DNA from 3 places in the Microbacterium sp. NC79 genome. Region 1 is predicted to be linked to each of the others. Evidence: predicted binding sites of a transcription regulator. Region 1 holds the regulator's gene; each other region holds the start of a gene.

Region 1 (10,759 bases):
AACGTGGCGGACGAGGGAGCCAGTGAAGTGTCCGCCGATCAGGTGGAACTCGAAGCCTTCGGGCTCACCGGTGTGCACAAGGAAGGGGCGTCCTGAGATGTCGACAACGGCCTGAGCGAGGGCCTCGTCGAGCGGAACCAGGGCGTCGCCGTAGCGGGAGATTCCGGCCTTGTCGCCTAGCGCTTCGCGAATCGCCTGGCCGAGCACAATGGCGGTGTCTTCCACCGTGTGGTGCGCATCGATGTGGGTGTCGCCTGTGGCCTTCACGGTGAGGTCAGTCAGCGAGTGCTTGGCGAAGGCGGTCAGCATGTGATCGAAGAACGGCACGCTCGTGTCGATGGAGCTCTGACCGGTGCCGTCGAGGTTCAGTTCGAGCTCAATCGTGGATTCGCTCGTGGAACGGCGGCGGGAAGCAATACGGGGGGCGGTCATACTCAGAATCCTAGCGAGGCGAGGGCGTCAAGGAACGCGGTGGTTTCTTCTTCGGTTCCGGCTGACACACGCATGTGTCCGGGGATACCGACGTCGCGGATCAGAATGCCGCGTTCGAACAGGGCTTGAAAGGTTGCCTGCGGGTCAGCTACCCCACCGAACAGCACGAAGTTTGTCCATGATTCGTAGGGGCGATAGCCAAGTGCTGCGAGGGTCGCGGAGATGCGGTCACGCTGTTCCACAATGTCGTCAACGGTCGCCAGCATCGTGTCGGCGTGACGCAGGGCAGCCAGCGCCGCGACCTGCGTCAACGCGCTGAGGTGATAGGGCAACCGGACGAGCCGGAGCGCGTCAATGAAGGCGGGGTCAGCTGCAAGGTATCCGACGCGAGCACCAGCAAAGGCGAAGGCCTTACTCATGGTGCGTGAGACCACCAGACGGGGGCGAGATTCCAGGAGCGTGAGAGCGCTCGGGGCATCGTGCGGGGCGAACTCAAAGTAGGCCTCATCGACGACGACGATGCCGTCAGTTGCGTCGTATACGGCTTCGATGACATCAAGTGTCAGCGGCGTTCCTGTGGGGTTGTTCGGCGCACACAGCAGCACCACATCCGGCTTCACTTCCTGCACTTGTGCGACAGCGGAAGCCGCAGCCAGCGAGTAGTCGGCGCCGCGTTCGCCTGCGAACCATGTCGCGCCGGTCGCGCGGGTCAGCAGCGGGTACATGGAGTATGTCGGCCCGAAACCCATCACCGTGCGCCCGGGGCCCGCAAACGCCTGCAGAATGTGTTGTAGCACCTCGTTTGAGCCGTTCGCCGCCCATATCTGGTCGGCTGTCAACCCGTGACCGAGGTAGTGAGCAAACGCCTCGCGCAGCAGCGTGAACTCGCGGTCTGGATACCGGTTGAGGTCGCGCACCGCGAACGAGAGGGACTCAACAATGTCACTCGTCACCGAATCCGGAATGGGATGCGTGTTCTCGTTAACGTTCAGTGCGACCGGAAGCGGCGCCTGTGGGGCGCCGTACGGAGTCATCCCGCGAAACTCGTCGCGGATGGGCAGATCACTGAAGGAGATCGTCACTACTCCATGGTAGGTCTGCGGTAGGCGGCCGCGGAAACCGGGCGGTCGAACATTACGCAGGGTCTCGATACGGCTGGCCTGATCCTCAGCGCGGCGCGCTTGAGCGCGTGCATGATCGCGGCGGTGTTACTTCGTGAATTCAGCGGGAATGGCCAGCGTCTGGCCTGGCGTGATCGCTGAAGAGGGCAGCGCGTTCAGTGAGATCATGCCATCGATAACATCGCGGGGGTCTGCGTGCGGTGCTACATCGCTCGCGATCGACCACAGCGAGTCGCCTGGCATCACGTTGATCGTTTCGAATGTTGCCTGCACGCCCTCATCGAGGGAAGCCTGCGCAGAACCACCACTCAGTACGGCGAAGGCGATAGCAGCCACGACGGGAAGAGCAACGACGGCTGCGAGTACGCGGCGGCCGCGATCGGTCATCCGAAGGCGCGTGGCGACCGCAGAATGACCAGCCACAGCAACCACACCGGGCCCCGAAACGACGCGAGCCGGACGAGCGGTGGCGTTGATGCTGATGGTGCTCATGATTCCTCCTTGTGGTGCGCTTCGCTTCCAACCCTCGGCCGGGAGGGCCGGAAGCGAAGCTACGTTCCGAATCTATGTTCTATGTTCGAACATGTCAACCTGTTTTTCGAACGACTTCGAAAAAAATCTTTCAACACACTCGAACAAAAGTCTTTGTTTATCCGAAAAGTCGGATACGGTTTCGATAGCGAAAGCACATCATCAACCTCCGACATTGGTCGCTGGGTGGCAAAAGGAGAACGCAATGAGCGCGGAAGAGACTGCGAGTGGTCCGGGCAATGAGGCCCCACGTACACGTCGCCGCAAGAACCTCAGCGACAAACAAATGGCGATCCTCGAAGTGATCCAACGTTCCATCGCGCGTCACGGCTATCCGCCGAGCATGCGCGAAATTGGCGACGCGGTAAACCTCAAGTCGCTGAGTAGCGTTACTCACCAACTGGGTCAGCTCGAACTGAGCGGATACCTGCGTCGCGATCCCGGTAAGACTCGCGCGATGGAGGTGCTGATCGATCTTCCTGGCATCGCCGCCGAGAACCCGGCCGATGCCGCACCGTCCGTCGGCGATGCCGCACTGGTTCCGCTCGTCGGTCAGATTGCAGCAGGCGTTCCGATCACGGCGGAGCAACAGGTCGAAGAGATCTTCCCACTCCCCCGCCAGCTTGTTGGCAAGGGCGAACTGTTCATGCTGAAGGTGAACGGTGAGTCGATGATCGATGCCGCGATCTGCGATGGCGACTGGGTTGTCGTGCGCGTGCAGAGCGACGCGGAAAACGGCGACATCGTGGCGGCCATGCTGAACGATGAGGCCACCGTGAAGGTTTTGCGTCGTCGTGACGGCCACACCTGGCTACTCCCCCGCAACAGTGCTTTTGAGCCCATCCTTGGCGACCAGGCCACGATTCTCGGCAAGATTGTTGCGGTGCTGCGCGCCGTGTAATCTGCAGCATCCTCCTGAGGACTTTCGCGAGCCGATCCGTCGGCAAGCGAAAGTCCTCTTGCTGTTTGCGCTGATCGTCGCGCCACGGTTCCGGCATCAGCGCCACACAAAGCGAAAGCCCGCCCCACTCGATTGAGTAGGGCGGGCTGTGAGCTGTCGCGCGTTACGCGCCGATCTTCTCGCGCACGTTCTTGGTCGCTACCACCAGGTTGCGCAGTGATTCAACGGTCTCGTCGTAGCCGCGGGTCTTCAGGCCACAATCCGGGTTCGCCCAGATGAGCTTGTGCGGCAGGGCGTCAGCGGCACGCTGCAGGATCGACTCTTGCTCATCAACAGAAGGCACACGCGGCGAGTGGATGTCCCATACGCCGGGGCCAACGCCGTGCGGGAAGCCCGCGTCACGAATATCGTCAATCACGTCGCCACGGCTACGCGCAGCCTCGATCGACGTGACGTCGGCATCAAGCGCCGTGATCGCATCGATCACAACGCCGAACTCCGAATAGCACAGGTGAGTGTGGATCTGAGTGGCGTCCGCAACACCGGCGGTTGCCAGCCGGAATGATCCGACCGACCACTCAAGATACGCCGGCTGGTCGGCAACCTTGAGCGGCAGCAGTTCGCGCAGGGCGGGCTCATCAACCTGAATGATGGCGATGCCCGCCTGCTCGAGGTCACCGATTTCATCGCGGAGAGCCAGACCAACCTGGTTCGCCGTCTCAGCGAGCGGCTGGTCATCGCGCACGAACGACCAGGCCAGGATCGTCACAGGGCCGGTCAGCATGCCCTTGACGTGCTTGTCGCTGAGTGACTGCGCAAACTCCGCCCACCGCACGGTCATCGGCGCGGGGCGTGAAACGTCGCCCCACAGTAGCGAAGGACGCGTCGCACGCGAACCGTAGGACTGCACCCACCCGTTCTGGGTGACGGCAAAACCGTCCAGCAACTCGGCGAAGTACTGCACCATGTCGTTGCGCTCGGCCTCGCCGTGCACCAGGACATCGATATCTAGATCGTGCTGCAGGTCGATGACCCGACCAATTTCAGCCTTGAGGAACTCATCGTATGCGGCGTCATCGATCTCGCCACGCGCGTGAGCGGCGCGCGCCTTACGGATCTCTCCGGTCTGCGGGAAGGAACCAATGGTCGTTGTCGGCAGGAGCGGCAGGTCAAGGGCAGCGTCCTGAGCGGCGACGCGCTCCTCCTCGTTGCCACGCACGAAGTCGTCAGCCTGCAGCGCACCTGTGCGTGCACGGACAGCGTCAACGCGAACGCCAGGAGCCGACGCACGGTCCGCAAGAGCCGCAGTCGCAGCATCAAGCTCCTCAGCGATCGCTTCCCGCCCCTCGGTGAGGCCCTGTGCGAGCGTCACGATCTGGCCAACCTTCTGGTCAGCGAATGCGAGCCAGGAAACGAGACGCGCCTCGAGCTGGGTTTCGTCAGCGACGTCGTGCGGCACGTGCTGCAACGAGGTCGTCGTGCCAGCAGCAACCTGCGCGGCACCGAGTTCAGCGAGCGATGCGAGCTTGTCAAAAGCGCCGGCGAGGTCACCACGCCAAATATTGCGGCCGTCGATCACGCCACCGACAAGAACTTTGTTTTCCAGGCCAGCGACGGGCGCGGGAACGGAACCACGGCGCAGGTCGATGGCGATGCCGTCGACAGCGGAACCAGCAAGAACGCTCCACGCTTCAGGCGACAGCTGCGCGTAGCCGGCGGCGACAAGAATCTGGGGGCGGTTGGCGGCGCTGGCGAGCACGTCGTAAGCGACGCGAGCGGCCTCAGCCAGCTCAGCGGCGGCGTAGGGCAGACTCTCGCTCACGAGGGCGGGTTCATCCAGCTGCACCCACTCAGCTCCTGCTGCCGTGAGCGCTGCGAGCAACTCAACATAGACAGGCAGAACGTCCTGCAGTCGCGACAGCGGCGAGAAGCCCTCGGCTGCGTCATCGCTAGCCTTAGCCAATGCCAAGAACGTGACGGGCCCGACGATCACGGGGCGGGTAGTGAAACCGTCCTGCTTGGCTTCGGCGACCTGATCGGCAAAGCGCGTGCTTGACAGCGAGAAGGCGGTGTTCTCGTCGATTTCCGGAACCAGATAGTGGTAGTTGGTGTCGAACCATTTGGTCATTTCGAGCGGCGCACGCTCACCCTCTCCACGTGCCGCGGTGAACAGCGCGTCGAGACCAAAGGTTCCGTCAGCCTGACGCAGGTGTGCGAAGCGCGCGGGCAGAGCACCAAGCGTGACGGCGATGTCAAGCACCTGGTCGTAGTAGGAGAAGGACTCAGGGATCGAAGAGTCAGACTGACCGAGGCCGAGTTCTGCCAGGCGGGCACGGGTTGCCGCGCGGAGACCGGCAGCGGTTGCTTCCAGTGCCGCAGCGTCGGTCTTGCCAGCCCAGTGCGACTCCACGGCACGCTTCAGCTCACGCTGACGCCCGATGCGCGGGTAGCCGAGGATGGTTCCTGCGGGGAATGTCATCGTACGTTCTCCTTTTGAATGAGGATGTCGGCTTCGCGGAGGACCGCGAGGACCGTGTCGTGGTTGTTAAAGGCGTAAAGGTGAATGCCGGGAGCGCCGCCGTCAGCGACCGCGCGGGCGAGGTTCGCCGCGTACTCGATCCCGAGTTCGCGCTGGCCCTCGACTGTGGGCTCAATTTCGAGGGCGATCGCGAGCTCGCTTGGCAGTTCTTCGCCACTCAGCTCGAGCACACGGTTAAGACGCGCGGGATTCGTAATCGGCATGATGCCAGGCAAGATCGGGATCGTGACCCCGGCCTGACGGGCACGCTCGACGAAGGCGAGGTAGGCGTCGGCGTGGAAGAACAGCTGCGTAATCGCGAGCGTCGCGCCAGCGGCCTGCTTCGCCAGCAACGCGTCAAGGTGTTCGCTCGCGTGGCGGGAGCGGGGGTGTCCGTTCGGGAATGCCGCGACGGCGATACGCACGCGGCTGCGACGATCGACCCGCGCAGCCCCCGGGATACCCGGCAGGTCGCTTTCGCGGAACGGCACGCGCTCCGCCTGGACCCGATCGATCAACTGCACAAGTTGCGCAGAGCTTTCCAAATCGCCGAGGTAAATGTCTTCCTCGCGGGTGCCCGCAGGCGGGTCGCCACGCAGCGCGAGAAAAGACTCGATTCCGGCGTCAAGAAACTCGCGAATCAGCGTGGTTGCGCCCGCGTATGTGTTGCCAACGCAGGTGAGGTGGGCAAGCGGGTCAACGTTGGTGTGCTCGCGAATGTACTTCAGCACTTCAAGCGAGCGCCCACCCGATGAGCCACCCGCACCATACGTGACCGAGATGAACTGCGGCGCGACTGCGGCCAGCTCATCAATCGTGCGGTGAAGGGCCTGCACCGATGTTTCGGTGCGAGGCGGATACAGCTCGAAGGAGAACGGAACCGTTGCAATTTCTTTAGCCATTGTGTGTCTCCTTCCAGGGTCGAGGCGGGCTCCAGCGCGCCGAGGTTTGCGCCAGCCAGCTCCGTTCGAGAACGGGGTGCCTGGCGCTCGTGTTCGGGGCTCCGAACGTCGTGGCACCACGCTAAGGCCGAGGGTTTCGCGCGCCACAATCCTGAGTGACGAAATATGTTTCACGATGACGAAATGTTTCTCCGGCTCGTGACAGACGCACACCAGATAGCCTCAATGCATGGCACGTTCACTCCCCTACGGCTCCTGGCCATCGCCCATCTCCGCCGCCGACGCCGCCGCTGGTTCCACCCGCTTTGACGGCGCCCGCTTCGTAAACGGTGAGGCGTACTGGGTGCAATCCGTCGCCGGACGCATGACGATTTTTCGCGAGGGTGCGAGCGAACCGCTGCTCCCGGAACCATGGAACGTGCGTTCTCGTGTGCACATGTACGGTGGCGGTGCGTGGAGCGCTGGCGCCGATGGCACCGTCTTTTTCGTGGAGGCGAGCGACCAGCGTGTCTGGTCGTTGGCACCTGGCTCTGCTGAGCCGCGCCCGCTTACCCCGGTCGACGAGACCGCAACGTACGGCGGCTTAACGATCAGCGCCGGCGTCCTGCTTGCGGTGCGCGAGCGACGTCTGACCACCGGCATCGAGCGTGACATTGTCACCATCGCAACCCGCGGCGGCGCCGATGACGACGACGCCGTCATGTCGCTCGCTTCGGGAACTGATTTCGTGGCGCAACCAGCGCTCAGCCCCGATGCCGCGAGCCTTTCGTGGGTCGGATGGAACCACCCCAACATGCCGTGGGATCATGCCGACGTTTTTGTGCGGTCCCTTGTGGCTCAGAACCATCCGTTCTCGGTTTCGGATGGCGCCGGACTGCAGCCGCAGTGGAGCAACCGCGGAGATCTCTTCTTCGCCGATGACCGCTCGGGGCGTTGGAACCTTCGTGCTGTGCCTGCTGGTTCCGCCTCTTCATTGCCTGTCGCGCCCAGCGACGCTGATACCGGCGGCGCGCTGTGGGTGCTCGGGCTGTCATGGTTCCGGCTTCTGGACGACGGCCGCGTGCTTGCCGTGCGCACCGACGGCGGTGACCGTCTCGTGCTGATCTCACCTGATGGTGAGCGCGAGATTGAGACGCCGCTTTCGGCCGGACTCATGGTTGAGGACGTTGACGGAACCAGGGCGCTGGTGAGCGGTGCGGGTGAACAGGTGCCTGGTGGCGTTTGGCTGCTCGACGTCGATGACCCGACCATCCTCCGGCCCGTCGCGGGAGGTGTTGCGGCATGGGGCTCCGAATGGCTGCCCCACGCCGAGTCGATGACGCTCGATGGCCCACACGGTGACATCCACGCGTTCTATTACGCCCCCACGAATCCGAATACGTCGGCTGCGCCTGGCGAGCTTCCGCCTGTGCTCATCATGGTGCACGGCGGCCCGACCGATCACGCGTCACCAGCGTTGTCCCCCACGATCACCTATTTCACGAGCCGCGGCATTGCCGTGTGTGAAGTGAACTACGGCGGCTCGACCGGCTACGGTCGCGCGTATCGTGAGCGCCTGCGTGGCCAGTGGGGTGTCGTCGACGTTGATGATGTCATCGCTGCGGCCGACGCGCTGGCAGCGTCGGGTCGTGTTGATCCCGACCGGATTGCGGTTCGTGGTGGGTCGGCTGGCGGTTGGAGCGTCTTGAATGCGCTGGCACGCAGCAACCGCTTCGCCGCGGGCATTGCCCGCTACCCCGTCACCGATGCGCGCGCGCTGGCGAGCGATGATGGCGAATTTGAGTCGCGCTACTTTGATGGCCTGATCGGCCCGCTCCCTGAGGCCAACGACCTGTACGTCGCGCGTTCTCCGCTGACGCATGCCGCGCACATCGGCAGCCCCGTTCTGTTGGAGCAGGGCGACGATGATCCCGTAGTTCCGCAGAGCCAGGCAGAACTGATTCGCGACGCGCTGGTCGCCAATGGTGTGCCGCATGCGTATGTGCTGTTCGCGGGCGAGGGCCACGGTTTCCGCAAGCCCGAAACGCTCGTGCGATCACTGGAAAGTGAGCTCGGTCTTTTGGGCGCTGTCTTCGGTTTTGACGCAGACGTGCCCGCCCTCGTGCTCAGCTAGCAGGATCGGCGAGGCGTGCCGATCGGCGCGCCCGCCACCGCGTGACTGGCGGTAGGAAGAGCTGGATGAGCGGGCCCACGCCAAACGCAAAGATGAGCGTACCAACGCCCACCTTGGTTCCGAATGCCCAACCAATCAGCGCCCAGCCGATGATGAGAACGCTACCTTCCAGCACCGTTCGCACAAGCCATACCGGCTGTTTGGTGACGCGCACGAGGCCCGTCATGAGACCGTCACGAGGGCCAGGGCCGAAGTCGGCGTCGATGTAAAGCACCGTCGCAAAGGCCAGAATGATGAGCCCAGCACCGAAGTAGACGCACCGTAACCACAGCTCTTCCACCGGCGGCACAAACAACAGCGCAAGGTCGGCCCACAGCCCGACCGTGAGACCGTTCATGAGCGTGCCAATGCCGAAGCGTTGCCGCAGGGGTAACCACAGCACCAGCACGATGACGGAAATCAGGATGGTTGCCGTGCCGTAAGTGAGGGGCGCGTGCTCGATGAAGCCAAAGCTCAGGACATCCCATGGGGCAACACCGATGTTGGCTCGCACCATGAGCGCCAACGCAAAGCCGTACAGCGCCAACCCCACAATGAGCTGGATCCAACGGTCAATTGTGTCCTTACGGCCAGACGTCGTAGCCGGAAGGAAGAACTTCCACCACATTAGACGGCGTACTGCTGAAGCTCGGCGGCGAGTCGTTCGCCGACACGGGCATGAACTCGCGTGCCCTCTGCCTCATGCTCTGACGAAATCAGCAGGCCACTCTCGTGAATCTGCGAAACCAGCGAGCCGCGGTCGTATGGGATGAGCGCGTGGACCTCGACGGCCGGAACCGGGAGAGCATCTTCGACGGCGGCGCGCAGCTCGGCGATACCTTCGCCGGTACGACTGGACACGAAGTAGGAGTCTGGTTGCAGGCCGCGCAACACGAGACGGGTGTCATCGTCGACGAGATCGGCTTTATTGAACACCACGATCTCGCGTGCTTCGCGTGCACCGACGTCTGCCATGACATCGCGCACGGTCTGCAGTTGGCTACCCGGATCCGGGTGGGCCGCGTCGACGACGTGCAGGATGACATCGGCCCCAGCCACCTCTTCAAGCGTGGACCGGAACGCCTCCACCAACTGGTGGGGCAGGTTACGCACGAAGCCGACCGTATCGGTGAGCGTGAAAACGCGGCCGTCGCTTGTCTCGGTGCGTCGCGTTGTCGCATCAAGGGTGGCGAACAGGGCGTTTTCAACGAGCACGCCCGCCTCGGTGAGGCGGTTCAGCAGGCTGGACTTGCCCGCGTTCGTGTAGCCAGCAATCGCCACCGATGGAATCGTGTGGCGTTTGCGCTCCGCACGCTTCGCCTCTCGTGCAGGCGCGAAATCGCGGATCTGCTGGCGTAGCTGCGCCATGCGGGTGCGAATGCGACGACGATCAAGCTCAATCTTTGTTTCACCGGGCCCACGCGAACCCATACCGGCGCCACCGGCACCCACCTGGCCACCAGCCTGGCGGCTCATCGAGTCACCCCAACCACGCAGGCGTGGCAACAGGTATTCGAGCTGTGCAAGCTCAACCTGCGCCTTACCCTCACGGCTCTTGGCGTGCTGGCTAAAAATGTCAAGGATCACGGTGGTGCGGTCAATAACTTTAACCTTCACCACGTCTTCCAGCGCACGGCGTTGGCTCGGTGCGAGTTCTGAGTCAGCAATCACCGTGTCTGCGCCAAGCGCGGCAACCACATCGCGAAGTTCTTGCGCTTTTCCGCGACCGATGTAGGTGGCAGGGTCAGGGTGCGGGCGACGCTGCAACAGACCGTCGAGCACGATAGCGCCTGCCGTTTCGGCAAGCGCGCTCAACTCACGAAGCGAGTTCTCCGCGTCGACTTGCGCACCCTGCGGGTACACGCCGATCAAGACAACGTTTTCCAGACGCAACTGGCGGTACTCGACCTCAGTAACATCTTCGAGTTCGGTCGAGAGTCCTGGCACACGGCGCAGCGCGTGGCGGGCTTCGAGGTCCCACTGCTCCCCGTCGGTTGAGCCATGGCCAGCCGTGGCGTCATCTTGCAGAGCTTGGGCGGCTCCAAAGACGCGCGTCGTGGTGCGACGTTCGGCGTGCGCCAAAACGCGCTCCACCGGGTCAATACCGTCGCCATCGTGCTCGGAGGCTCCGGCCTCGCCTGTGGTGAGGTCTGTCGTGGCGTCGTCGCCAGAACGGGTGTCCTCAGGGAAATCTGTATCGCT
Region 2 (10,759 bases), 210 kb from region 1:
CTGCGGCCGGAACAATGCGCGCTGGAGTGTCTGACATATCAGACACATTGTGGCATGAACCCCTGTTTCCGGGCGCAGCTTCGGTGTGAAATCAGACTATGAGTGCTCTCCAGACCGTGACCGTCGGCCGTCTTCCTCTCACCCCTGCGGAGGTCGTCGCCGTCGCGCGCCACGGCGCACCGGTCACGATCGACCCTGACGCCCTCGCCGGCGTCGCCGAGTCGCGCGCTCGCATCGAGGCCCTCGCCGACGATGCGGTGCCGCACTACGGTGTCTCGACCGGGTTCGGTGCGCTTGCCACGACCTTCATTTCTCCCGACCGCCGCGCCCAGTTGCAGGCCAGCCTGATCCGCTCGCACGCCGCCGGAACCGGGGCTGAAGTCGAGACGGAAGTGGTGCGGGCGCTGCACCTGTTGCGACTGCGCACCCTGGTATCTGGCCGCACGGGTGTGCGCCCCATCGTCGTTGAGACGTACGCGGCCATGCTGAACGCTGGCATCACCCCGATCGTGCGGGAGTACGGTTCACTCGGGTGCTCTGGAGACCTCGCCCCGCTCTCGCACATCGCGCTCGCCGCGATGGGCGAAGGTGACGTACGTGTTGCCGGCGTGCAGGTTCCGGCTGCCGAAGCCCTGAATGCCGCGGGCATTGCGCCGCTTGAGCTGCGGGAGAAAGAGGGGCTCGCCCTCATCAACGGCACGGACGGCATGCTGGGCATGCTCGTGCTCGCGCTGCACGACCTGGAGAACCTCCTCGAAGTTGCTGATCTGTCTGCAGCCATGTCGATCGAATCGCAGCTCGGCACCGACGCGGTGTTCGCGCAAGACCTCATGGACCTGCGCCCGCAGCTTGGTCAGGGCCAATCCGCCGCGAACCTGCGCGCGTACCTCAATCCTTCTCCCATGGTGCAGAGCCACAAGGGCCCGGAAGACACCCGCGTGCAGGACGCGTACTCGCTGCGTTGCTCGCCGCAGGTGCACGGCGCCGCCCGCGACACCGCCGCACACGCCGCCCTCATCGCGGACCGCGAGCTGGCGTCCGTCGTCGATAACCCGGTCGTCACTCTCGATGGTCGGGTGGAATCGAACGGAAACTTCCACGGGGCCCCGGTTGCTTACGTGCTCGACTTCCTTGCGATCGCGATTGCCGATGTCGCCTCGATTTCTGAGCGCCGTACCGACCGTGCGCTCGACAAGTCCCGCAGCCACGGGCTTCCGCCGTTTCTCGCTCATGAAGTGGGCGTGGATTCCGGCCTGATGATCGCGCAGTACGCGGCGGCAGGCATTGTGTCTGAGCTGAAGCGTCTCGCGGTTCCGGCATCCGTCGACTCGATTCCGTCGTCTGCGATGCAGGAAGACCACGTGTCGATGGGGTGGGCCGCTGCCCGCAAGCTCCGCCGCGGTATTGATGGCCTGGCCCGAGTGCTGGCTATTGAGCTGCTGACCGGTTCTCGCGCACTAGACCTGCGTGCGCCGCTGCAGCCTGGCCCCGCGACGGGAGCCGTCCGCGAGCTCATCCGTACCGAGGTTGCGGGCCCCGGCCCCGACCGTTTCCTTTCGCCAGACATGGAGGCCATCACCGAGATGGTGCTCTCGGGTCAGGTTCTCGCCGCTGCCCGCGGTGTCAACAACTAAGCGCACGACGCACATCGAACAAGGAGTGAGCATGACAACGACGCCACGCACCATTCGCGCGACCCGCGGCAACGAACGCACAGCACAGAGCTGGGGAGCGGAAGCCGCCAAGCGCATGCTGATGAACAACCTCGACCCCGAGGTTGCCGAACACCCAGAAGACCTTGTCGTTTACGGCGGAACCGGACGGGCCGCGCGATCGTGGGCGGCATATGACGCGATCATTCGCACGCTTGATGAGATGGCGCCCGATGAGACGCTGCTCGTGCAGTCGGGCAAGCCGGTGGGTGTCTTTCGCACACACGACTGGGCGCCTCGGGTGCTCATCGCCAACTCCAACCTCGTCGGCGACTGGGCGACGTGGCCGGAGTTCCGTCGTCTCGAAGACCTCGGCCTCACGATGTACGGCCAGATGACCGCCGGATCATGGATCTACATTGGCACGCAGGGAATCCTGCAGGGCACATACGAAACCTTCGCTGCTGTTGCACGTTCACTCGGGCGTGAAAGCCTTGCGGGTACGCTCACGCTGACCGGCGGCGCTGGCGGCATGGGCGGCGCGCAGCCGCTCGCCGTCACCTTCAACGGCGGAGCCGTGCTGATCGTTGACGTCGACGAAAGCCGCTTGGCTCGCCGCGTCGACCACGGTTACCTCGACGAGTACACCACCGATCTTGACGCTGCCGTTGAACGCGTCGTTGCCGCGAAGAACGCGGGGGAGGCCCTCTCGGTCGGCGTCGTTGGCAACGCCGCCGAGGTGTTCCCCGAACTTCTGCGCCGTGGCACCCCCATCGATATTGTCACCGACCAGACCAGCGCACACGATCCGCTCGCTTACCTCCCGATCGGCGTCAGCGTCGATGAGTGGAAGGCGGAAGCGACACGGGATCCGGAAGGGTTCACCGAAAAGTCTCGCGCGGCGATGGCGGCTCACGTGCGCGCGATGGTCGAGTTTCAAGACGCGGGTGCCGCTGTCTTCGACTATGGCAACTCGATCCGTGCAGAAGCGCAACTGGGTGGATACGACCGCGCCTTCGAGTTCCCCGGCTTCGTGCCCGCGTACATTCGCCCCCAGTTTGAAGAGGGACGTGGCCCGTTCCGCTGGGTGGCGCTCTCCGGCGACCCGGAAGACATTCGCAAGACCGACCGCGCCATTGCCGAGCTCTTCCCGCACGATGCCGCGCTGCACCGTTGGCTCGAGCAGGCGGGCGAGAAGGTGCACTTTGAGGGTCTGCCCGCCCGCATCTGCTGGTTGGGCTACAAGGAGCGCCACCTGGCTGGTCTTAAGTTCAACGAGATGGTGGCATCAGGAGAACTCTCCGCGCCCATCGTGATTGGCCGTGATCACCTGGATTCTGGTTCCGTCGCCAGCCCCTACCGCGAAACCGAATCCATGAAGGATGGTTCCGACGCGATCGCCGACTGGCCGCTGCTGAACGCCCTGCTCAACACCGCGTCCGGTGCCTCGTGGGTCTCGATTCACCACGGCGGTGGCGTCGGTATTGGCCGATCGATCCACGCTGGCCAGGTGACCGTCGCCGACGGTACGGCGCTTGCCGCCGAGAAGATTGAGCGGGTATTGACGAACGACCCGGGTACCGGGGTTATGCGTCACGTCGATGCTGGCTATGAGCACGCCGCCGATATCGCGCGAGAGCGGGGCCTCACAATTCCGATGATGGACGCCTAATGGCAACCCTCGTCACCGGCATTGGTGAGCTCACGACGAACGTCGCCACCGATAGCGACGCGTGCGGCACGCTACATGGCGCCGCCGTGCGCATCGAGAACGGGCGCGTCGCCTGGGTCGGTGACGCCCGGCGCGCGGAACCAGCGGAGCGCGTGATCGACGTGGAGGGTGCGGCCGTCATCCCCGGGTTCGTTGACAGTCACACGCACCTTGTTTTCGGTGGGGATCGGGCCGAGGAGTTTGCCGCCAGAATGACCGGAACCCCGTATGCGGCTGGCGGGATCCGCACGACTGTCGCGGCGACACGCGACGCGTCGGATCAAGCACTGCGCACGCGACTGCACGGGTTTGTCGCCGAGTGTCTGAGCCAGGGAACCACGACCCTGGAAATCAAGACGGGCTACGGCCTCGACGTTGAGTCGGAGGCTAAGCTCGCGCGCCTCGCGCGAGAAGTCACTGACGAGGTCACCTTCCTCGGTGCCCACGTGGTTCCGGTCGAGTATGCCGACAACCGTGATGCGTATGTGGATCTGGTGTGCGGTGACATGCTGTCGGCGGTTGCGCCGTACGCCACCTGGATCGACGTGTTCTGCGAACGCGGTGCGTTTGACGTGGACGAGTCTCGCCGTGTTTTGCAGGCAGGAATTGAAGCGGGGCTGAAGCCGCGCGTGCATGGCAATCAGCTCGGCGAGGGCGGTGGCGTGGCGTTGGCCGTCGAGATGGGGGCGGCAAGCGTTGATCACTGCACCTACCTCAGTGATCACGATGTGGCGTTGCTCGCCGGCTCAGACACTGTGGCGACGCTGCTGCCTGGGGTGGAGTTCTCGACGAAGCATCCGTATCCGAACGCGCGGCGCTTGCTCGATGCGGGGGTGACCGTGGCGTTGGCGAGCGATTGCAACCCGGGCACCAGCTTCACGACCTCGATGCCGCTGATGATCGCCCTCGCGGTGCGCGAGATGGGGATGTCTCCTGCCGAGGCCGTGTGGGCGGCAACAGCCGGAGGTGCTGCGGCGCTCGGCCGCACCGACGTCGGCAACCTGGCCGTTGGTTCCGCCGCTCACCTCGCAGTGTTGCGGGCACCCTCGCGCATCCACCTGGCATACCGGCCGGGAGTGCCGATGGTGGAGCGGGTAATTACCGGCTAGTTTTCTCGCGGGATGTCGTACTGCACGCGCGTCGGCGGCGTGCGGAATGCCTCGCGCCATGTGTCTGCGCCCCACGTGAACCACGCGACGGCGCATGTCGGCATGTGCGGAATCTGCGGACCGAAGTGCCGCGCCAGAATGCTGAGTGTGGGGTCGTGCGCCACCACAGCGACGTTTTCTTCTTCACGTTCGGCGACCAGATCGGCGATGCGTCGCGGGTCGGCGTTGTAAAGCTGGTCGAAGAACTCAATCTCGGCGCCCAGCGCATCGGCAAAGTACTGGGCGGTGCTTGCCGCGCGCACGGCGGTCGATGACAGGATCACGTCGATCTGCTGTTTGCGGGCGGCCACCAGGTGTGCCATCACGGGAGCGTCGCGCAGACCGCGACGGTCAAGCGGGCGGTCAAAGTCGCTGAGGTCGGGGTCGTCCCACGAGCTCTTCGCGTGCCGAATCAGGGTCAGTTGCATCACGCACGCTCCGAGACGGCGGCGATGAGTTCGAGTAGGCAGAGGGCCGCGAGGCGGACGGTGCGGCCATCTTCGGCATCGGCGGTGGCATCGACCTCGGTGATGTCGGCTGATGCCACCGTAGTGCTGCGTCCGATGCCGCGCACCAGGGCGCGCAACTCCCATGCGGCGAGGCCACCGGGAACACTTGCCGGGCATCCGGGGGCGACCGAACGGTCGGCAACGTCGACATCAATATCGAAGTGCACGGGGCCGGTGCCGGCAATTTCCAGTGCCTCGGCGACGACATCGTCGATGCCGCGGCGACGCACGTCATCGATGCCGATCACCGTGATGCCGAGGTCACGCACGCGCTTTGCGTACGCGACCGAGTTCGCGAAATCGGCGATACCAATTTGCACGATGCGGTGCGGATCAAGGCCCGATTCGACGAGCCTCCGTACGGGCGAACCGTTAGAGACGCCATCACGCACGTCGTAGTGCGCGTCAAGCGTGATGAGTCCGGTGGCGTGCGCGCCACGCGCCGCCGCGTACGTGACGCTGTTGTCGCCACCGAGCGCGACGACCAGGCGCGACGTGCGGGCGAGTTCGGAGACGTGCGCCGTGGTGCGCTCTTCGCCCTCGGGGCTGTCAGGGTCGCGCACGTCGCCCGCGTCGCGAACGATCAGTTCGCTGAGATCAACGATGTGCTCGCCCGTCACTAGCGCGGGGGAGAAGCGTTGAATTGCCTCGCGAATCGCCGCAGGGGTCTCGTGCGCTCCCGTTGGGGAGAGGGAGGTCAGGTGCGCAGGAACGCCGAGAACGGCGACATCGGCGGAACCATCAAAAGCGGGCCAGCCGCCAGCACGCGGCCACAGAGGATCAAACGAAAGAGCCATGGTTCGTTCACACTATCGCCGCTGCGCAGTGACGTCGAGGATTCAGTGGCGGATGCTGCGGGGCTAGGGGTGGAGTGGGCTCAGGCGGAACTAGCAGGGGCGGGTCGTGAGTATGCGCGGCGGACGGTGTCGTCTCGGGTGTTCCTTTTGTTGATCCGCGATGGGGAATGGTGGTCGCTGAGCGGGTGTGAGTCGCGGCCACGATGAGAAAGGGAGGCATATCGCGCACAAGTTTTTCATTCCTATTCTTGAAAATCCTTGAACTATTCGAAGCTCTGTTCTAAAATGGGGGTATGAGCAATCCACATCTCACCCCTCTTCTCGAAGCCGTTGCGGCGCTCGAGTCGGCGTGGTGCGATGCGGAATGTGGCACCGATTTAGACCGCACGCAGTTACTGGCAGTGAATGCCGCGATGGGAACATTGCAACGAAGGTTTGACGGACTCCGCGCAGAAGTCGCCGCGGGCATTGAGCATGAGTCACGGCCTGAGTTGGGGCCGGATGGTCTCGCGAAGCAGCAGGGTTTTCGCAACTCGGCGACGCTGATCGCGGCAACAACCGGTGGTACGACCGGCGATGCGTCAAAGCTCACAAAACTGGGTAAAGCGACCGCGCCGCGGTCGAACCTGCTCGGTGAGAAGTTGCCTCCGAAGTATCCGGCGGTACAAGACGCGTTACAGCGGGGCACGATTGCCGCGGCCGCCGGGTCGCTGATCGTCGCGATGCTGGACCGTGCGCGCCTGAACGCGAGTATCGAGCAGATCGTTGAGGCTGAGGCTCTTCTGGTGGAGGGTGCTGCGGGGCTCTCGTGTGATGACGTCCGCAAACTCGTCACCCGCGCCGAAGCATGGTTGAACCCCGACGGTGTTGAACCTCGCGAAGATGAGGCCCGTGCCAGCCGGTCACTGACGATGTTTGAACGTGACGGGTCCCTGTTCGTGAACTTCCGCACCGACGTCGCGTCAGGTGCCCCGATCAAGAACGCGATCCAAGCCTGGGTCACCGCCACCTTCCAAGCCCGCAACACCAACCCCAACGCCAACGCCGGTCACAGTGACACATGCGAAGGCACCGCCACGGGCTCTGGCGTCCCGAATGATGTGGGAACTGCCGCGGCCGGGGACGCTCCCGAGGGATGGGCGATGCCGGGTGACGATCGTCGCACCGTCGCGCAACTGCAAGCCGACGCGCTCACCGCGATCTGCGAGCACATCACCGGATGCGACAACAACGAACTCCCCCTCACCGGCGCGACCGTCATTGTCCGCGTGAGCCTTGATGACCTCACCGCCGGCACTGGTGTCGCGACGATCGACGGCACCGACCAGCCGATCAGCATCAGCACCTGCAGGCAAATGGCCGCGAGTGGTGGTGTTATCCCCGCTGTCCTCGGGTCGGATGGTGAGATTCTCGATTGGGGTCGTGAAAAGCGACTCTTCACGAAGGCGCAACGCCTCGCGCTCGTCGAACGAGACGGCGGATGCGTCATGTGCGGGTTGCCACCCCAAATGACGAAAGCGCATCACATCCGATGGTGGCAGCGAGACACCGGCCCAACCGACCTCAACAACGGCGTCCTGCTCTGCACGAGCTGCCATCACCGTATTCACGACAATGGCTGGACCATCCACGTCGACGGCACCAAACGTACGTCGAAAGTGTGGATCATCCCACCCGCCACCGTCGACCCGACACAAACCCCACGCCTCGGCGGCCGCGCTCGATACGACATCGCCGCCTAACGGCCGACGGCCTAACTGAGCGACGATCTGCCCCACCCCACCCCACCCGGCCCGGCTTTGTTTGTTACGGCATCGCCGCCTAGCTCGCCCAAAGCTGGGCTGAGCGGGCCGGCGTACACCCCGCCCCTATGTCAGACAGGCGTCGTGTTTGAGACCGCGCCGCTACGCGACATGACCCACCGAATGGAGCCGGGGAGCCCTGAGCCACATACGATGGGAGCCATGACGATCGCGACGCCGTATGAGGATCTGCTGCGAGATGTGCTGGCCAACGGCACCCACAAGACGGATCGCACGGGCACCGGAACCACAAGCGTGTTTGGCAGGCAGCTGCGGTTTGACCTGGCGAATGATTCCTTCCCGCTGATCACCACCAAGCGCGTGCACTTTAAGTCGGTCGCGCTTGAACTGCTGTGGTTCTTGCGTGGCGAATCAAACGTCTCCTGGCTACAAGAGAACGGCGTGCGCATTTGGAACGAGTGGGCCGACGAAAACGGCGAACTCGGACCGGTGTACGGCGTGCAGTGGCGCTCATGGCCGACACCCGATGGCGAGCACATCGACCAGATCGCTCAGGTCATTGAGCAGTTAAAGACCAACCCAGACTCCCGCCGGATCATCGTCTCCGCCTGGAACGTGGCCGAGATCAAGAACATGGCGTTGCCGCCGTGCCACGCGTTCTTCCAGTTCTACGTCGCTGACGGCAAACTCTCCTGCCAGCTGTACCAGCGCTCCGCCGACATGTTTCTCGGCGTGCCTTTCAACATCGCCTCGTACGCGTTGCTGACCCGCATGATCGCCCAGCAGGTCGGTCTCGATGTCGGCGAATTCGTCTGGACAGGTGGAGACGTACACATTTACGACAACCACCTCGAACAGGTCAAGACGCAATTGGAGCGCGAACCGTTCCCGTCGCCCACGCTCACCTTCACGCGTACGCCCGAGTCGATCTTTGACTACTCGTTCGATGACTTCGCGGTGCATAACTACCAGCACCACGCGCAGATCTCGGCACCGGTTGCGGTCTAGCCATGCAGCTTCCTGAACTTCCGCCCCAGGCCATCGGCCTCATCTGGGCGCAGACCCGTGACGGTGTCATCGGACGCGCAGGAGACATGCCGTGGAAGGCGCCGGAAGACATGGCGCACTTCAAAGAGACGACGATGGGTCACCCGGTCGTGATGGGACGGCGCACATGGGAGTCCATCCCACCGCGCTTTCGACCGTTTGACGGACGCACCAACTTCGTGCTCACGAGCGACCCCCATGTGACCGCCGAAGCGGAAGCCGCTGGCGCTCGCGTTTTCACCAACCTGGATGACGCGCTTGCCGCCGCTGCCGACGCTCCCGGCGGCGAACTCGTATGGGTTGTCGGCGGCGGTGCGCTCTACGAAAGCACCGCAGACCGCGCCGATATCGCGGTCGTGACGGTACTTGACCTCGAAGTGCCAGACGGAGACACCTTCGCTCCCGCGCTACCTCCCGGTTTTGTGAACGTGACGTCGACTCCCGAAGACGGCTTCACGCCCTCCGACCGCGGCCCGGCATACCGCTTCGAAACCTGGGCGTTAGACGAAGAACTCTAGACGCCCGGCTCAACACTTGCGTCACGCACGACCCTGATGAGCGTTGCCCAGGGCCCGACCACCGCCGATTCGGGGAGCACGACCGAGCGCTCATCGTGCCGAATCACGGCAACGATGCGCCACATGAAGCCGTCCGCACGCAGATCTGTCGGTGGCGTCGCATTCCACGGACACTCCTCGATGACGGCAACCCAGTGCGACTCGTCACCCGCCGGAGCTTCCGCTTGCCAACGACGGGTGATGCCCGCAACTCCGCCGCTACGCGTCACCCGCACCGCAATATGCGGCTCGTCTTTCGCCTCCTCTGCCCCCGACTCGGCCCCAACCCGCGCCTCATCGTCGCTGCTGGGAGGCATTACCTCGCGATTCGTCATAAACACCAACCGCGCGCCAGGCTCGCTTAACGGCACGCACCTCCTCTGAGGCTTTACCGTACTCCGCCTGCGCCGCAGAAACAGTGGCGTCAGCAAACTCGATGAAGGTTGCCGTCGTCGACAGGGTGCCCGTCAGCGCCCGATACCAAATCAGGCCAGCACGATCCCACGCAAACCCACCCAGATCGCGAGCCAACAGGGCAAACGCACGGTTCGGAATGCCCGAGTTCACGTGCACCCCACCGTTATCTTCAATCATCGTGACGTAATCGCGCATGTGCCCAGGCTGCGGATCACGGCCGAGAACGTCATCGTCATAAGCGGTGCCGGGCTCCAGCATATTGCGCAGCGCCACCCCCTGCACGGCCGCGGTGAAGATTTCGGAACCAATCAGCCAGCTCGCCTCATCAGCCGTCTGCTGGCCAAAATACTGCTCGGTGAGGGCGCCAAATACATCAGCAATCGATTCATTGAGGGCACCCGATTGATTGCGATACGCGAGGTTCGCCGTGTGTTGGATCACACCGTGCGAGAGCTCGTGACCGATCACAGACAGGGAGTTAGCGAACCCCACAAACACCTCACCATCACCGTCGCCGAAGACCATCCGCTCGCCGTCCCAAAAGGCATTGTCGTAGTCTTCGCCGTAGTGCACGGTCGCGTTGAGCGCAGCGCCAGCCCCATCGAGGGAATTGCGCTGAAACGCACGGAGCAACAGATCAAACGTGGCACCCAAACCGTCGTAAGCCGCATTCACCGTGGCATCTGCCACCGGCTCTGCACCTTCTTCTCGCACAATGGTTCCGGGAAGCACCTGCGTGTTCTCAGCATCCGCGATCGTACGATTCGGGGCATCGGTCAGCTCGACAATGAGTGAACCGGAACCATCAACAGAGAGATCAAGTTGTGCGCGATGCCGAAACGGCGGACGCCCCGCCGCGATCGTGCGACGCGCGGCCGCGGCAGCCGTCGGATACTGCTCATCGCCCGTCTGCGCCAGCCGATTCAGCAGATACGGCGGAATGATTGCCTGGAATGTCGCCATGAGGGGAGGCTACGCCTGATCACCGACACTGTCGCGCGATCACGAAAACGACGGGCCTACGCCCCCAAGACGGCGTGTGCAATCGTGTAGATGAGCACACCAGCCAGCGAGCCGACAATGGTTCCGTTGAGGCGAATGAACTGCAGGTCTTTGCCGACCATGAGCTCAATCTTCTCCGTCGTCTCGCTGGGATCC
Region 3 (10,759 bases), 1.1 Mb from region 1:
TCGACGCCCGGGTGCAGGTGCTTGGCGACCGCAACCACATCACCCCACTCATCGGGCGTGCCACCGCGTGCCCGGTCGATGACGAGGCAGTCAGGCGCCGGGTTCTTATTGCCGAGCCAGAACACTTCGTGATCGTCGACGAGGTAAGACATGATGCCGATATCGGTTTCTACGCTTGCACCGGCCGGAATATTGGCGATGATGGCGGCCGCGTCGTCAGCCCGTTGCGGGCGTTCCCACGCCCCCGGCTTGAGCGGGTCAGCGAGCGGAAGCTGCGGCAACAGCATGACGGCAACCGTGACGGCGACGGCGACACCATGCTTTGCGTAGCGGCGCAGGAGCGGCCTGTCGCTGGTTGCGGCGCGCTGGATGCCGTCAAGGAGCACCGCAAAGGCGATGGGCATGAGCACCGTGCTGTAGTGCCAGTCTGGACCCCAATATCCTTCGTTCGTGGAGAGAAAGCGCCATGCCAGCGTGGGGAACATGATCACCGTGAGCGGGGAGCGCAGCAAGAACCCTGCCGTGGTTGCCAACAGCAGGAGCACCGTGTGAGTTTTGGGGTCGGCAAACCACGTGTCTGGGTTCGCGAGGAATCCGCCAGGCGAAGCGTTGGAACCGTATGCCCAGGCACCATCGGGGTTCAACAAGGGCAACACGACGAAGATGGCAATCGCGAACCATGCAACGCCCCACAGTGCGAGCCACAGTCCGCGAATCGTGCGCTCCAGGTAAGCGATGACGAGACCGATCATCAGCACGGTGAGGCCCAGGTCTTCCTTCACGAAAACCAGGGGCGCTGCCCACAGCACCGCGGCCCGGTAACGCTTTTCTACGATGGCGCCGGTGGCCCCGGTGAGCAGCGGAACCGCGAGTGCGATTTCGTGAAACTGCGCTTCGACCGCGTACTGCAGACCCCAGCTGAGGCCGAAGGCGAGTCCGAGGAGGGTGCCGCTGATGCGGGAGTGGAGGACGCGGGTGGCGACCGCGGTGAACATGCCAGCGGCAACACCAAAGCAGAGCGCCTGAATGACGAGAAGCGTAAACGCGTGCGGGAAGATCGCGAAGACCGGGGTCAGCATCGCGAGGAGCGGGTGGAAGTGATCACCGAGGAGGTTGAAGCCATCACCCTTCACGCTGACGATTGGTTCCTGCCATTGCGAATACTGCTGCAACAGCTGCGTGAAGATGCTGAGATCCCACGACTTCACCGCAATCTGGTTCCACTGCCATGCGGAATACCAAATGTAGGCGGCGGACACGAAGGCCGTCACCGCCAGCGGCGCAATCCACGGCAAGAATCGGCGGGTACCCGTGGCGATCGCCTGGGCCTTGGTCGTCGTGGTCATGCCGGCATTAGCCGTTGTGGCGATCCAGGAACTCGTAGACCTCGCTGTCGTCGACGCCGGGGAAGGCACCGCGGGGGAGCGGGGAGAAAATGTGCGTGTGCACGCGGGCGCTCGGCCACGCCTTGCCCTGCCAGCGGTCGGTGAGATCCGGGTTGGCGCGTCGGCAGCACGATTCGTCTGGGCACGTCGATACCGCGCGCGACTGCGTTTCGCGGCCACGGAAGTACTTCGCGTCGTCGAAGGGCACACCCACCGTGATCGAGAAGTCTCCATCTTTGGACGAACCGGTCTGCGTGGAGCACCAGAAGGTTCCGGCCGGCGTATCGGTGTACTGGTAGTGCTCGATCGTACGGTTGGTCTGCTCGAACGCGGTGCGCGCCGAGAACTTACGGCACACAATCTGGCCCTCGACCGAACCGGTGACGTCTTCTGGAAGCGGCAGCCCGTCGTTCTCGTAGACGCGGGAGATGGCTCCGGAACCATCAACGCGCAGGAAGTGCAGCTGAATATCGAGGTGAGTGGTGGCGAGATTCGTGAGACGGAGACCCGCTGCTTCGTGGGTCACGCCGAAGGCATCGCGGAAGTCCTCAACGGCGAGGTTACGGTCCTTTTTTGCCTGCTGCAGGAAAGCGGTTGCGGCGGTCTCCGGCATGAGACAGCATGCGGCGTAGTAGTTGATCTCGAGACGCTGGCGCATGAAGTCGGCGTAGTCGGTCGGTGGCTTGTGTCCGAGGAGGCGGTGGGCCATCGCCTGCAGCGCCATTGAGCGCAAGCCGTGGCCACCGGGGATCGATGCAGGCGGCAGGTAGATGCGGCCGTTCTCGATGTCGGTGATCGATCGTGTTGACTCTGGCAGGTCGGAGACGTAGATGAGTTCGAAGCCGAGCTGCTCGGCCATCAGGCTCACGGAGCGGTGGCTAAGCGCGCCTGAGACGTGGCCAGCGAGTTTGAGTTGTTTCTCGGCGAGCTTCTCAATCTCGGGCAGGTAGTTATTCTTCTCCCGCATGCGCAGACGTTGCTCGGTGTTGGCGCGGCGGGCTTCTTCCGGCGTGGCAATGGCTTCGCGCTCGCGGCGGTGCAGCTCTTGATGCAGACCCAACACGGCTTCGATGGTTTCGTCGCTCATCGACTTTGATACGCGAACGGGCGGAATACCGAGCTGGCGGAAGACAGCAGATGTCTGTGCCTTTTCCAGTTCAATCTCGAGGGCTGCGCGGCGGTTCGGCGGTTCGCCGGAGATGAGGTCGGTGACCGCCGTCTCGGTTGCCTGCGCGATCGCCTGAAGGAGCGAGAGCTTGGGCTCGCGCTTGCCGTTTTCGATCAGGCTGAGCTGGGATCCAGCGACGCCGACTTTGGCGCCGAGTTCGTCGAGCGTGAGACCCATTTCAAGCCGGTGGTGTCGAATCCGGTGGCCCAGGGTCGCGAGTTCAATGGCGGATGGCATGTCTTGAGTATATGTAAAGAACCACGATTCTTTCACCTCCATTTTGCCGAAATTACCTCGATCAGTCACGCATTCTTGATGGAGGAGTTACATTCCGCAACCCAAGGAGAAGTTTTTTATGGCTCTTGCTGAAGCCTTCGGAGCTCGCCCGACGCGTGGAGCCCATGCGGCGCCCGCGCGTTCTTTCGGTCAGCGCCCCGAGTATTCGGGGGAAGCTTTTGCTGAGCTGGTTTCCTGGGTTGACGAGGTTGCTGCGCTCCTGAAGCCCGACGCGGTTTTCTGGGTTGACGGTTCCGAGGAAGAAAACCAGTACCTGCTTGATCTGCAAGTGAGCGAAGGCCGCCTCATCAAGTTGAATGAGGAACTGCGTCCTGGTTCTTACCTCGCGCGTTCGCACCCGAGCGATGTTGCTCGCACTGAAGGTCGTACTTTCATCGCTTCTGAGCGTGAAGAAGATGCGGGCCCCACGAATAACTGGGCTGACCCGGTTGAGATGCGCGCCAAGATGAACGACCTGTTTGACGGCGCGATGCGCGGTCGCACGATGTACGTGGTTCCGTTCTCGATGGGGCCGGTTGGTGGCCCGCTTTCGCAGATCGGTGTACAGGTTACGGACTCGACGTACGCCGTTGTTTCGATTGAAATCATGACCCGCGTTGGCAACGACGTTGTGCGTGAGATTGCCAACGGCCAGGAATGGGTACGCACGATTCACTCCGTCGGTGCGCCGCTTGAACCTGGTCAGCAGGACAAGGCGTGGCCGTACAACGATGACAAGTACATCGTTCACTACCCCGAGGCGCTTGAGGTGCACTCGTTCGGGTCGGGTTACGGTGGCAACGCGATTCTCGCCAAGAAGTGCTTCGCCCTGCGTATCGCTTCGGTTCTGGGCCGCGACAACGGATGGCTCGCCGAGCACATGTTGCTGATTCGCGTGATTAACCGCGAAGGCAAGAAGTTCCACGTTGCGGCGGCGTTCCCGTCGGCGTGCGGTAAGACGAACCTCGCGATGCTGCGCCCGACGATCCCTGGCTACACGGTGGAGACGCTTGGTGATGACATCTCGTGGCTACGCCCTGGTGACGACGGCCGCCTGTGGGCGATCAACCCGGAGGCCGGCTTCTTCGGAGTTGCTCCTGGCACTGGCGAGTCGACCAACGTCACCGCCGTTGAGACGCTGTGGGGTAACACGATCTTCACGAACGTTGCGCTTCGTCCCGACGGTGACGTGTGGTGGGAGGGCCTTACCGATGAGGCTCCGAGCGAGCTGACGGACTGGCAGGGCAACCCATGGACTCCTGACATGGGCCACCCGGCCGCGCACCCGAACTCCCGCTTCACGGTGTCGGCTGCTCAGTGCCCGCAGATTTCCGAGGACTGGGATGCGCCGCAGGGTGTGCCGCTGGACATCATTCTGTTCGGTGGCCGTCGTGCGACGAACGTTCCGCTCGTTGTTGAGGCGACAGACTGGACGCACGGGGTGTTCCTCGGCTCGACGATCTCGTCTGAGCGCACGGCCGCGGCTGAGGGTCTTGTTGGCGAGTTGCGTCGCGACCCGTTCGCGATGCTGCCGTTCTGCGGATACAACATGGCTGACTACTTCGGCCACTGGCTGAAGGTTGGCGCATCGCTCCGCTTCGACCGTGCGCCGCGCATCTTCCAGGTCAACTGGTTCCGCAAGGGTACCGACGGTCGCTTCCTGTGGCCCGGTTTCGGTGACAACTCGCGTGTCATTGACTGGATTATTCGTCGCATTGAGGGTCAGGTTGAGGCTGTGGACAGCCCGATTGGCCGTCTGCCGAAGACCGCCGATCTGAATCTCGAAGGTATCGAGGTTTCGGACCAGGATCTGGCTGAGCTGTTTGACGTGAACGCTGCGTCGTGGGCTCACGAGGCAGATCTGACGGAAAAGTTCTACGAGACGTTTGAGGGTCGCGTTCCGGCGGCGCTGACAGACGAGCTCACCGCGTTGCGCACACGCTTGGAGGCTGCCTCCGCATAAAGACTCGTGCAGGCGTCTCACCCTTGCTCCGGTGATGAGGCGCTCGCACGGAAATACGTGGCACCGAACGGGCCTTGCTCCGGTTACCGTTCGAAGCCACGGGAACGATTCGCGTCGGTGGGTCGCCTTGCTCCGGTTAGGCCCACCGACGCGAACATCTTTTTGCGGTGATGTGATGTGCTGCGGTGTGGTGCGGTGTGGTGCGGTGGTGTGATGCGTTGCGGTTGCGATGCGTTGCAATGAGATGCCGCGGGATGCGGCGGACATGCTGAGCTACGCGTGGCTGAGATCGGTGGAACATCGCCTGGCCAAAGTCAGGCGAAGGGGAGCGTGTTGTTAGGTGGCCGTGTCGTTAGGCGGCGATGTCGTATCGGGCGCGGCCGCCGAGGCGTGGGGTTTGTGTCGGGTCGACGGTGGCGGGTGGGATGATCCACACTTTCGAGGTGCGTTTCGTGCCGTCGACACGGATATTCCAGCCATTGTCATGAATACGGTGATGGCAGCTCGTGCAGAGCAGGACCCCGTTGCTGAGATCTGTTGGCCCGGTATCTCGCTGCCACCATCGGATGTGATGCGCTTTTGTCATTTGGGGTGGGAGCCCGCACATGACGCATCCGCCGTCTCGTTCGACGAGGGCGAGGCGTTGCGCCTTCGTGAAGAGTCGCTTTTCACGACCCCAGTCGAGGATTTCACCGTCGGATCCGAGGACTGCGGGGATGACACCGCCGCTCGCGGCCATTTGCCTGCAGGTGCTGATGCTGATCGGCTGATCCGTGCCATCGATCGTCGCGACACCGGTGCCGGTGGTGAGGTCATCAAGGCTCACGCGGACAATGACAGTCGCGCCCGTGAGGGGGAGTTCGTTGTTGTCGCATCCGGTGAGGTGCTCGCAGATCGCGGTGAGTGCGTCGGCTTGGAGTTGCGCGACGGTGCGACGATCGTCACCCGGCATGGTCCACCCCTCGGGAGCGTCCCCGGTGGCGGTGCCTTCGCACGTTTCACTGTGACCGGCGGCGGCGTGGGCGTTGGAGTTGCGGGCTTGGAAGGTCGCAGTGACCCAGGCTTGGATCGCATTCTTAATCGGGGCGCCCGACGCGACGTCGGTGCGGAAGTTCACGAACAAGGAGCCGTCACGTTCAAACATGGTCAGTGACCGGCTGGCACGGGCCTCATCTTCACGTGGTTCGACACCGTCGGGGTTTAGCCAGGCTTCGGCCCGGGTGACGAGTTTGCGGACGTCATCACACGACAACCCCGCAGCACCCTCCACCAGAAGAGCTTCGGCTTCACCGATCTGTTCGGTGCTGGCGTTTAGGCGGGCACGGTCAAGCATCGCGACGATCAGTGACCCGGCGGCCGCGGCAATCGTGCCCCGCTGCAGCGCGTCTTGCACTGCCGGATATTTCGGCGGCAACTTCTCACCGAGCAGGTTCGACCGCGGCGCGGTCGCTTTACCCAGTTTGGTGAGCTTTGACGCATCGCCGGTCGTGCCACCGGTGGTTGCCGCGATCAGCGTCGCCGAGTTCCGAAAACCCTGCTGCTTCGCGAGCCCATCCGGCCCCAACTCAGGACGGGATTCATGCTCGATTCCTGCAGCGACTTCCGCGCGGAGCCCGTCAAACCTTCGTTGCAATGTTCCCATCGCGGCATTCACCGCCAGTAACTGCGTGCGGGTTAAATCGGTGCCACATTCCGCATCGCACCACGCCGACTCGAGCGCCGCAACGGCTTCGAGAAGAGGGGTGAGGTGTGGATTGGTCATACCCCCATTTTAGAACACAGATTCGAATGACGCAAGGGTTTTATGAAGAAAGTTGCATTTGAGTATAGGAGCTAGGTTCTAGTGAATTTGGCAAGTTGCGGAGAGATCGCGTAAGCGAGGGCCAGAGTCGGGCGGGATCGGTGGAGCGGGTCATGGCGTCGGCAGGCGATTCCTATTTTCGATAGTTGGCACGCAGTGTCGGTCGGCAACGCACAGTGCGGAGGAGTGACGCACGGTGTCAACGAGCAGCGCCTCATGTCAGCGAGGGATTCGTCGTGCCAGCAAGCGATACGCAGTGCCGGCGAGTGGCGCACGGCGTTGGCCAGTGAAGGGGAAGTGCAGCGCCGGGCGAGCGATTCACAAACTCAACCCACGCATGACACGACGACAGCTCCCGCGGGCCAAAGCAGGCACCCACCCACATCCCGTATCCAATGTCGGTGCATCTTGGTAAGTTTTCTCCGTGCCAGAAGCAGTGATTTCAGCGCGGAACCTGCGCAAGACCTACGCCGTCAAGGGCAAGCCTGAGTTCGTCGCCGTCGACGACCTCACGTTTGACGTGGCGCCGGGCGAGTCCTTCGGCCTACTCGGCCCGAACGGAGCAGGCAAGTCGACCACAATGAAGATGATTGGCGCCGTCTCCACCCGCACGTCCGGCGACCTCAGCATCCTGGGCCTTGACCCCAATGACTACGGTCCGGAGATTCGCTCCCGACTCGGCGTGGTTCCGCAATCCGACAATCTCGACGCCGAGCTCAACGTGCGCGAAAACCTCTATATGTACGGGCGATACTTCGGATTCTCCGGAGCCGAGTGCCGGCGCAAGGCTGACGAGCTCCTCGCGTTCGCGCAGCTCGAAGAGAAGGTAAAAGCGAAGGTCGATCACCTCTCCGGCGGCATGAAGCGGCGCCTCACGATCGCACGCGGCTTGATCAACGACCCGCGCATTCTGCTGCTCGATGAGCCGACAACGGGGCTCGACCCGCAGGCTCGTCACGTGCTGTGGGATCGCTTGTTTCGTTTGAAAGAACGCGGAACCACGCTGGTGCTGACAACGCACTACATGGATGAAGCGGAACAATTATGCGATCGTCTCATCGTGGTCGACAAGGGTGCGATCATGGCGGAAGGATCACCAGCGTCGCTCATTCGCAGCTACTCGAGTCGTGAGGTTCTCGAAGTACGGTTCGGGTCTGAGAAGAACTCCGAAATCGCGCCGCATCTCGAAGGCATTGGAGATCGCGTTGAGGTGCTTCCCGATCGCGTCCTGATCTACACCAACGACGGTGACGGTGCGCTGAATCGTATCGTCGAACTCGGGCATCATCCGCTCACGTCCCTCGTGCGCCGTTCCAGCCTCGAAGACGTTTTCCTGCGTCTCACCGGACGATCGCTGATCGAATGAGTACTGACCGGTCCAGCGCCACATCGCGGGCGCAGCACCCCACCCTCGACGAACTCCGCGCCGAGGCGATCCGCGCTGCGCGCAAGCCCCGTGCATTCGGCTGGTTTTACGTGCTTGAACACATGGTGCGCGCGATGCGAGCGTACGGGTGGACGATTGTCGCCAGCGCCCTCGGTCAACCCCTGCTCTATCTGTTCGGGTTGGCGCTCGGCCTGGCGGCCCTGATCTCCACGCCTGTCGATGACGGCGGAGTCTCGGTACGCTACCTGGTGTTCGTCGCGCCCGCCCTCATCGCCGCCGCCACGATCGCGGTCGCCACCGAAGAAATGACGTACCCCGTGATGAGCGGGTTTAAATGGCGGCTCTACTTCTTCGGATTCTCCGCATCGCCCATTTCCAGCGCGCAAATCGCCACAGGCGTCGCCCTCGCACCGGCGTCTCGCATGCTGGCAGCCGCGGTTCCGTATTACCTCATCGTGTGGATCTTCGGCGGCGTCGAAACCCCCGCCACGGGGTGGCTCGCGATCGGCATCGGCGTGCTCGCCGGTCTGGCATTCGGCACACCCCTGATGGCCTACGCCGCGAGCATTGAAGATGACAAAGGCCAGTTCGCCCTCGTGCAACGATTCATCTTCATGCCGATGTTTCTCTTCTCCGGCACGTTTTACCCACTCACCAACCTGGAATGGTGGCTCGCCTGGATCGGATGGATATCACCGCTCTGGCACGCCTCCGAGCTCGGGCGCATGGCCATGTACGGCAAACCTATCGGTACCGGCATGATGTGGATCCACATCGCCTACCTCGTCATCCTCGCCGTCGGCGGGTACCTCATGGCCCGACGCATGTTCTCGAGAAGGCTCGAGAAATGACCCTGACAGAAAGCGGAACCAGAAGGCGCGCTGGCGGCGTACGGGCGCTGTGGGCAGGCAACCCGCTTGCTGTCGTGCAGCGGGGCCTCGTCGCGGCGCGCTCATCGAGCTGGGCTGTCGTGCTTTCCGGATTCTTCGAGCCGGTGTTCTACCTGGCATCGATGGGCATCGGGTTGGGGAGCATGATCGGGCTCATCACCCTCGCAGACGGCACAAAAGTCGAATATGCCGCCTTCATCGCGCCAGCGCTGCTCGCCGTCAGCGCCATGAACGGCGCGATCTACGACTCCACGTGGAACGTCTTCTTCAAACTCAACTACGGAAAGCTCTACGAGGGCATGCTTTCTACGTCCCTCGGCCCGCTCGACGTGGCCCTGGGCGAGATCATGTACGCGATGCTTCGCGGGCTGGTTTATGCCAGCGGCTTCCTCATCATCATGCAGGTCGCGGGGCTCAACCTGTCATGGACGGCCGTGCTCGCGTTGCCAGCGGTGCTCCTCATCGCGTTCGGCTTCGCAAGCCTCGGCATGGCCGTCACGAGCTACATGAAAACGTTTCAGCACATGGACTGGATCAACATGGTGCTCCTGCCGATGTTCCTGTTCTCGGCGACACTCTTTCCGATCACCAACTACCCCGAGTGGGTGCAGGGCATCATTCAGGCCTTCCCGCTCTGGCACGGTGTCGAACTCATCAGGGGGCTGACCACCGGAGCGCTGCACATGGGCATGCTCTGGCACGTCGTCTACTACCTCGTGATGATCGCGGTCGGGCTGCTGTTTACGACGAAGCGGTTGCGGGCACTGTTCCTCGACTAGCGGCGAATCTGCCCACGCATACGAATGGAGGGGCTGGTACCCCAACGGATACCAGCCCCTCCATTCGTACGATCGACTACGGCAAAGCGGCCGAAGAAACGTCGCCAGTCTCGCTGGCACCACCAGTTTCTTCTCCGGCGTCGCCTGCGAAATCGGAGTCTTTCGTCTCGCGCATCAGGATCGCGGCAATCAGCGTGAGCACCGCCATCACCGAAAGGTACACGCCGACGAGCCACGGGTTACCGCCCGCAGTGCCGAGCAACGCCAGGGCAATGATCGGAGCCAGCGCTGCACCGAGAATCGATGACACGTTGTAGGCGATGGCCGAGCCGGTGTAGCGAACGTTGGTCGGGAACAGCTCAGGCAACAGCGCACCCATCGGGCCAAACGTCAGACCCATCAGGGTGAAGCCGATGATCAAGAAGGCCAGCGTCAACCAGAACGTGCCAGCACCTGCCGGATTCTCGCGCGGCATCAGGAAGAACGAGAACGTCAAACCAAACAGCACGATGGCAGCCGTCACCCAGATCAGCGTCTTGCGGCGACCGAAGCGATCAGCCAACGGTCCGGAGATCATCGTGAAGACTCCGAAGAACACCACACCAACGATCTGCATCAGCACGAAGTCGGTGTAAGCGAAGCCCTGGCCAGGAACGAAGGTTGCGGGGTCGCCGCCCGCGGGCAACGTCTGAGGCTTCGTTCCAAACGTCAGCGTGAAGTTTGTCATGAGGTAGAACAGCACGTAGGTCGCCAGCATCAGGAACGTACCGAGAATCATCTGCCACCAGTAGCGGCGGAACGCCTCAGCGACCGGAACCTTGCGGATGGTTCCCTTCGATTCCGCCTTCTTGAAGGCATCCGACTCGACCAGCTTCAAACGCACCCACAGGCCGACAATGACCATGATGGCGCTGAACCAGAACGGAACGCGCCATCCCCAGTCCAAAAACGCCTGCGACTTCTGCATGGGGTCGTCGGAGGGGAGGGCGAAGTTGATGAACAGGAACAAACCGTTGGCGATGATGAAGCCGAGCGGTGCACCCAACTGCGGGAAGGTTCCGTACCATGCGCGCTTTCCGGCAGGCGCGTTCTCCGTCGCCACGAGCGCCG

The links. The regulator LexA, encoded in region 1, represses DNA repair genes until DNA is damaged. The targets are predictions, from matches to a motif close to TCGAACANNTGTTCGA.
Region 2: a site for LexA is predicted at 6,085-6,100, ahead of KTJ77_RS08980 (HNH endonuclease signature motif containing protein). Genes of this name have one in related genera too.
Region 3: a site for LexA is predicted at 6,565-6,580, ahead of KTJ77_RS03010 (HNH endonuclease signature motif containing protein). Genes of this name have one in related genera too.

The regions. Positions count from the first base shown of each region.
Region 1 is NZ_JAHQYI010000001.1:1,763,390-1,774,148, forward strand. It holds gene hisB (imidazoleglycerol-phosphate dehydratase HisB) at 1-432, opposite strand, end outside; gene KTJ77_RS07980 (histidinol-phosphate transaminase) at 435-1,514, opposite strand; gene KTJ77_RS07985 (LysM peptidoglycan-binding domain-containing protein) at 1,641-2,045, opposite strand; gene lexA (transcriptional repressor LexA) at 2,290-2,985, shown strand; gene metE (5-methyltetrahydropteroyltriglutamate--homocysteine S-methyltransferase) at 3,149-5,464, opposite strand; gene KTJ77_RS08000 (methylenetetrahydrofolate reductase) at 5,461-6,405, opposite strand; gene KTJ77_RS08005 (prolyl oligopeptidase family serine peptidase) at 6,635-8,518, shown strand; gene KTJ77_RS08010 (YitT family protein) at 8,511-9,185, opposite strand; gene hflX (GTPase HflX) at 9,185-10,660, opposite strand.
Region 2 is NZ_JAHQYI010000001.1:1,974,003-1,984,761, reverse strand. It holds gene KTJ77_RS09010 (IclR family transcriptional regulator) at 1-37, opposite strand, end outside; gene hutH (histidine ammonia-lyase) at 99-1,634, shown strand; gene hutU (urocanate hydratase) at 1,666-3,324, shown strand; gene hutI (imidazolonepropionase) at 3,324-4,472, shown strand; gene KTJ77_RS08990 (histidine phosphatase family protein) at 4,469-4,939, opposite strand; gene KTJ77_RS08985 (agmatinase family protein) at 4,939-5,817, opposite strand; gene KTJ77_RS08980 (HNH endonuclease signature motif containing protein) at 6,111-7,559, shown strand; gene KTJ77_RS08975 (thymidylate synthase) at 7,782-8,588, shown strand; gene KTJ77_RS08970 (dihydrofolate reductase) at 8,591-9,145, shown strand; gene KTJ77_RS08965 (protealysin inhibitor emfourin) at 9,142-9,501, opposite strand; gene KTJ77_RS08960 (M4 family metallopeptidase) at 9,479-10,564, opposite strand; gene KTJ77_RS08955 (DUF445 domain-containing protein) at 10,621-10,759, opposite strand, start outside.
Region 3 is NZ_JAHQYI010000001.1:689,905-700,663, forward strand. It holds gene KTJ77_RS02995 (DUF2079 domain-containing protein) at 1-1,346, opposite strand, end outside; gene KTJ77_RS03000 (helix-turn-helix domain-containing protein) at 1,354-2,790, opposite strand; gene KTJ77_RS03005 (phosphoenolpyruvate carboxykinase (GTP)) at 2,909-4,792, shown strand; gene KTJ77_RS03010 (HNH endonuclease signature motif containing protein) at 5,145-6,554, opposite strand; gene KTJ77_RS03015 (ATP-binding cassette domain-containing protein) at 7,018-7,959, shown strand; gene KTJ77_RS03020 (ABC transporter permease) at 7,956-8,831, shown strand; gene KTJ77_RS03025 (ABC transporter permease) at 8,828-9,649, shown strand; gene KTJ77_RS03030 (MFS transporter) at 9,726-10,759, opposite strand, start outside.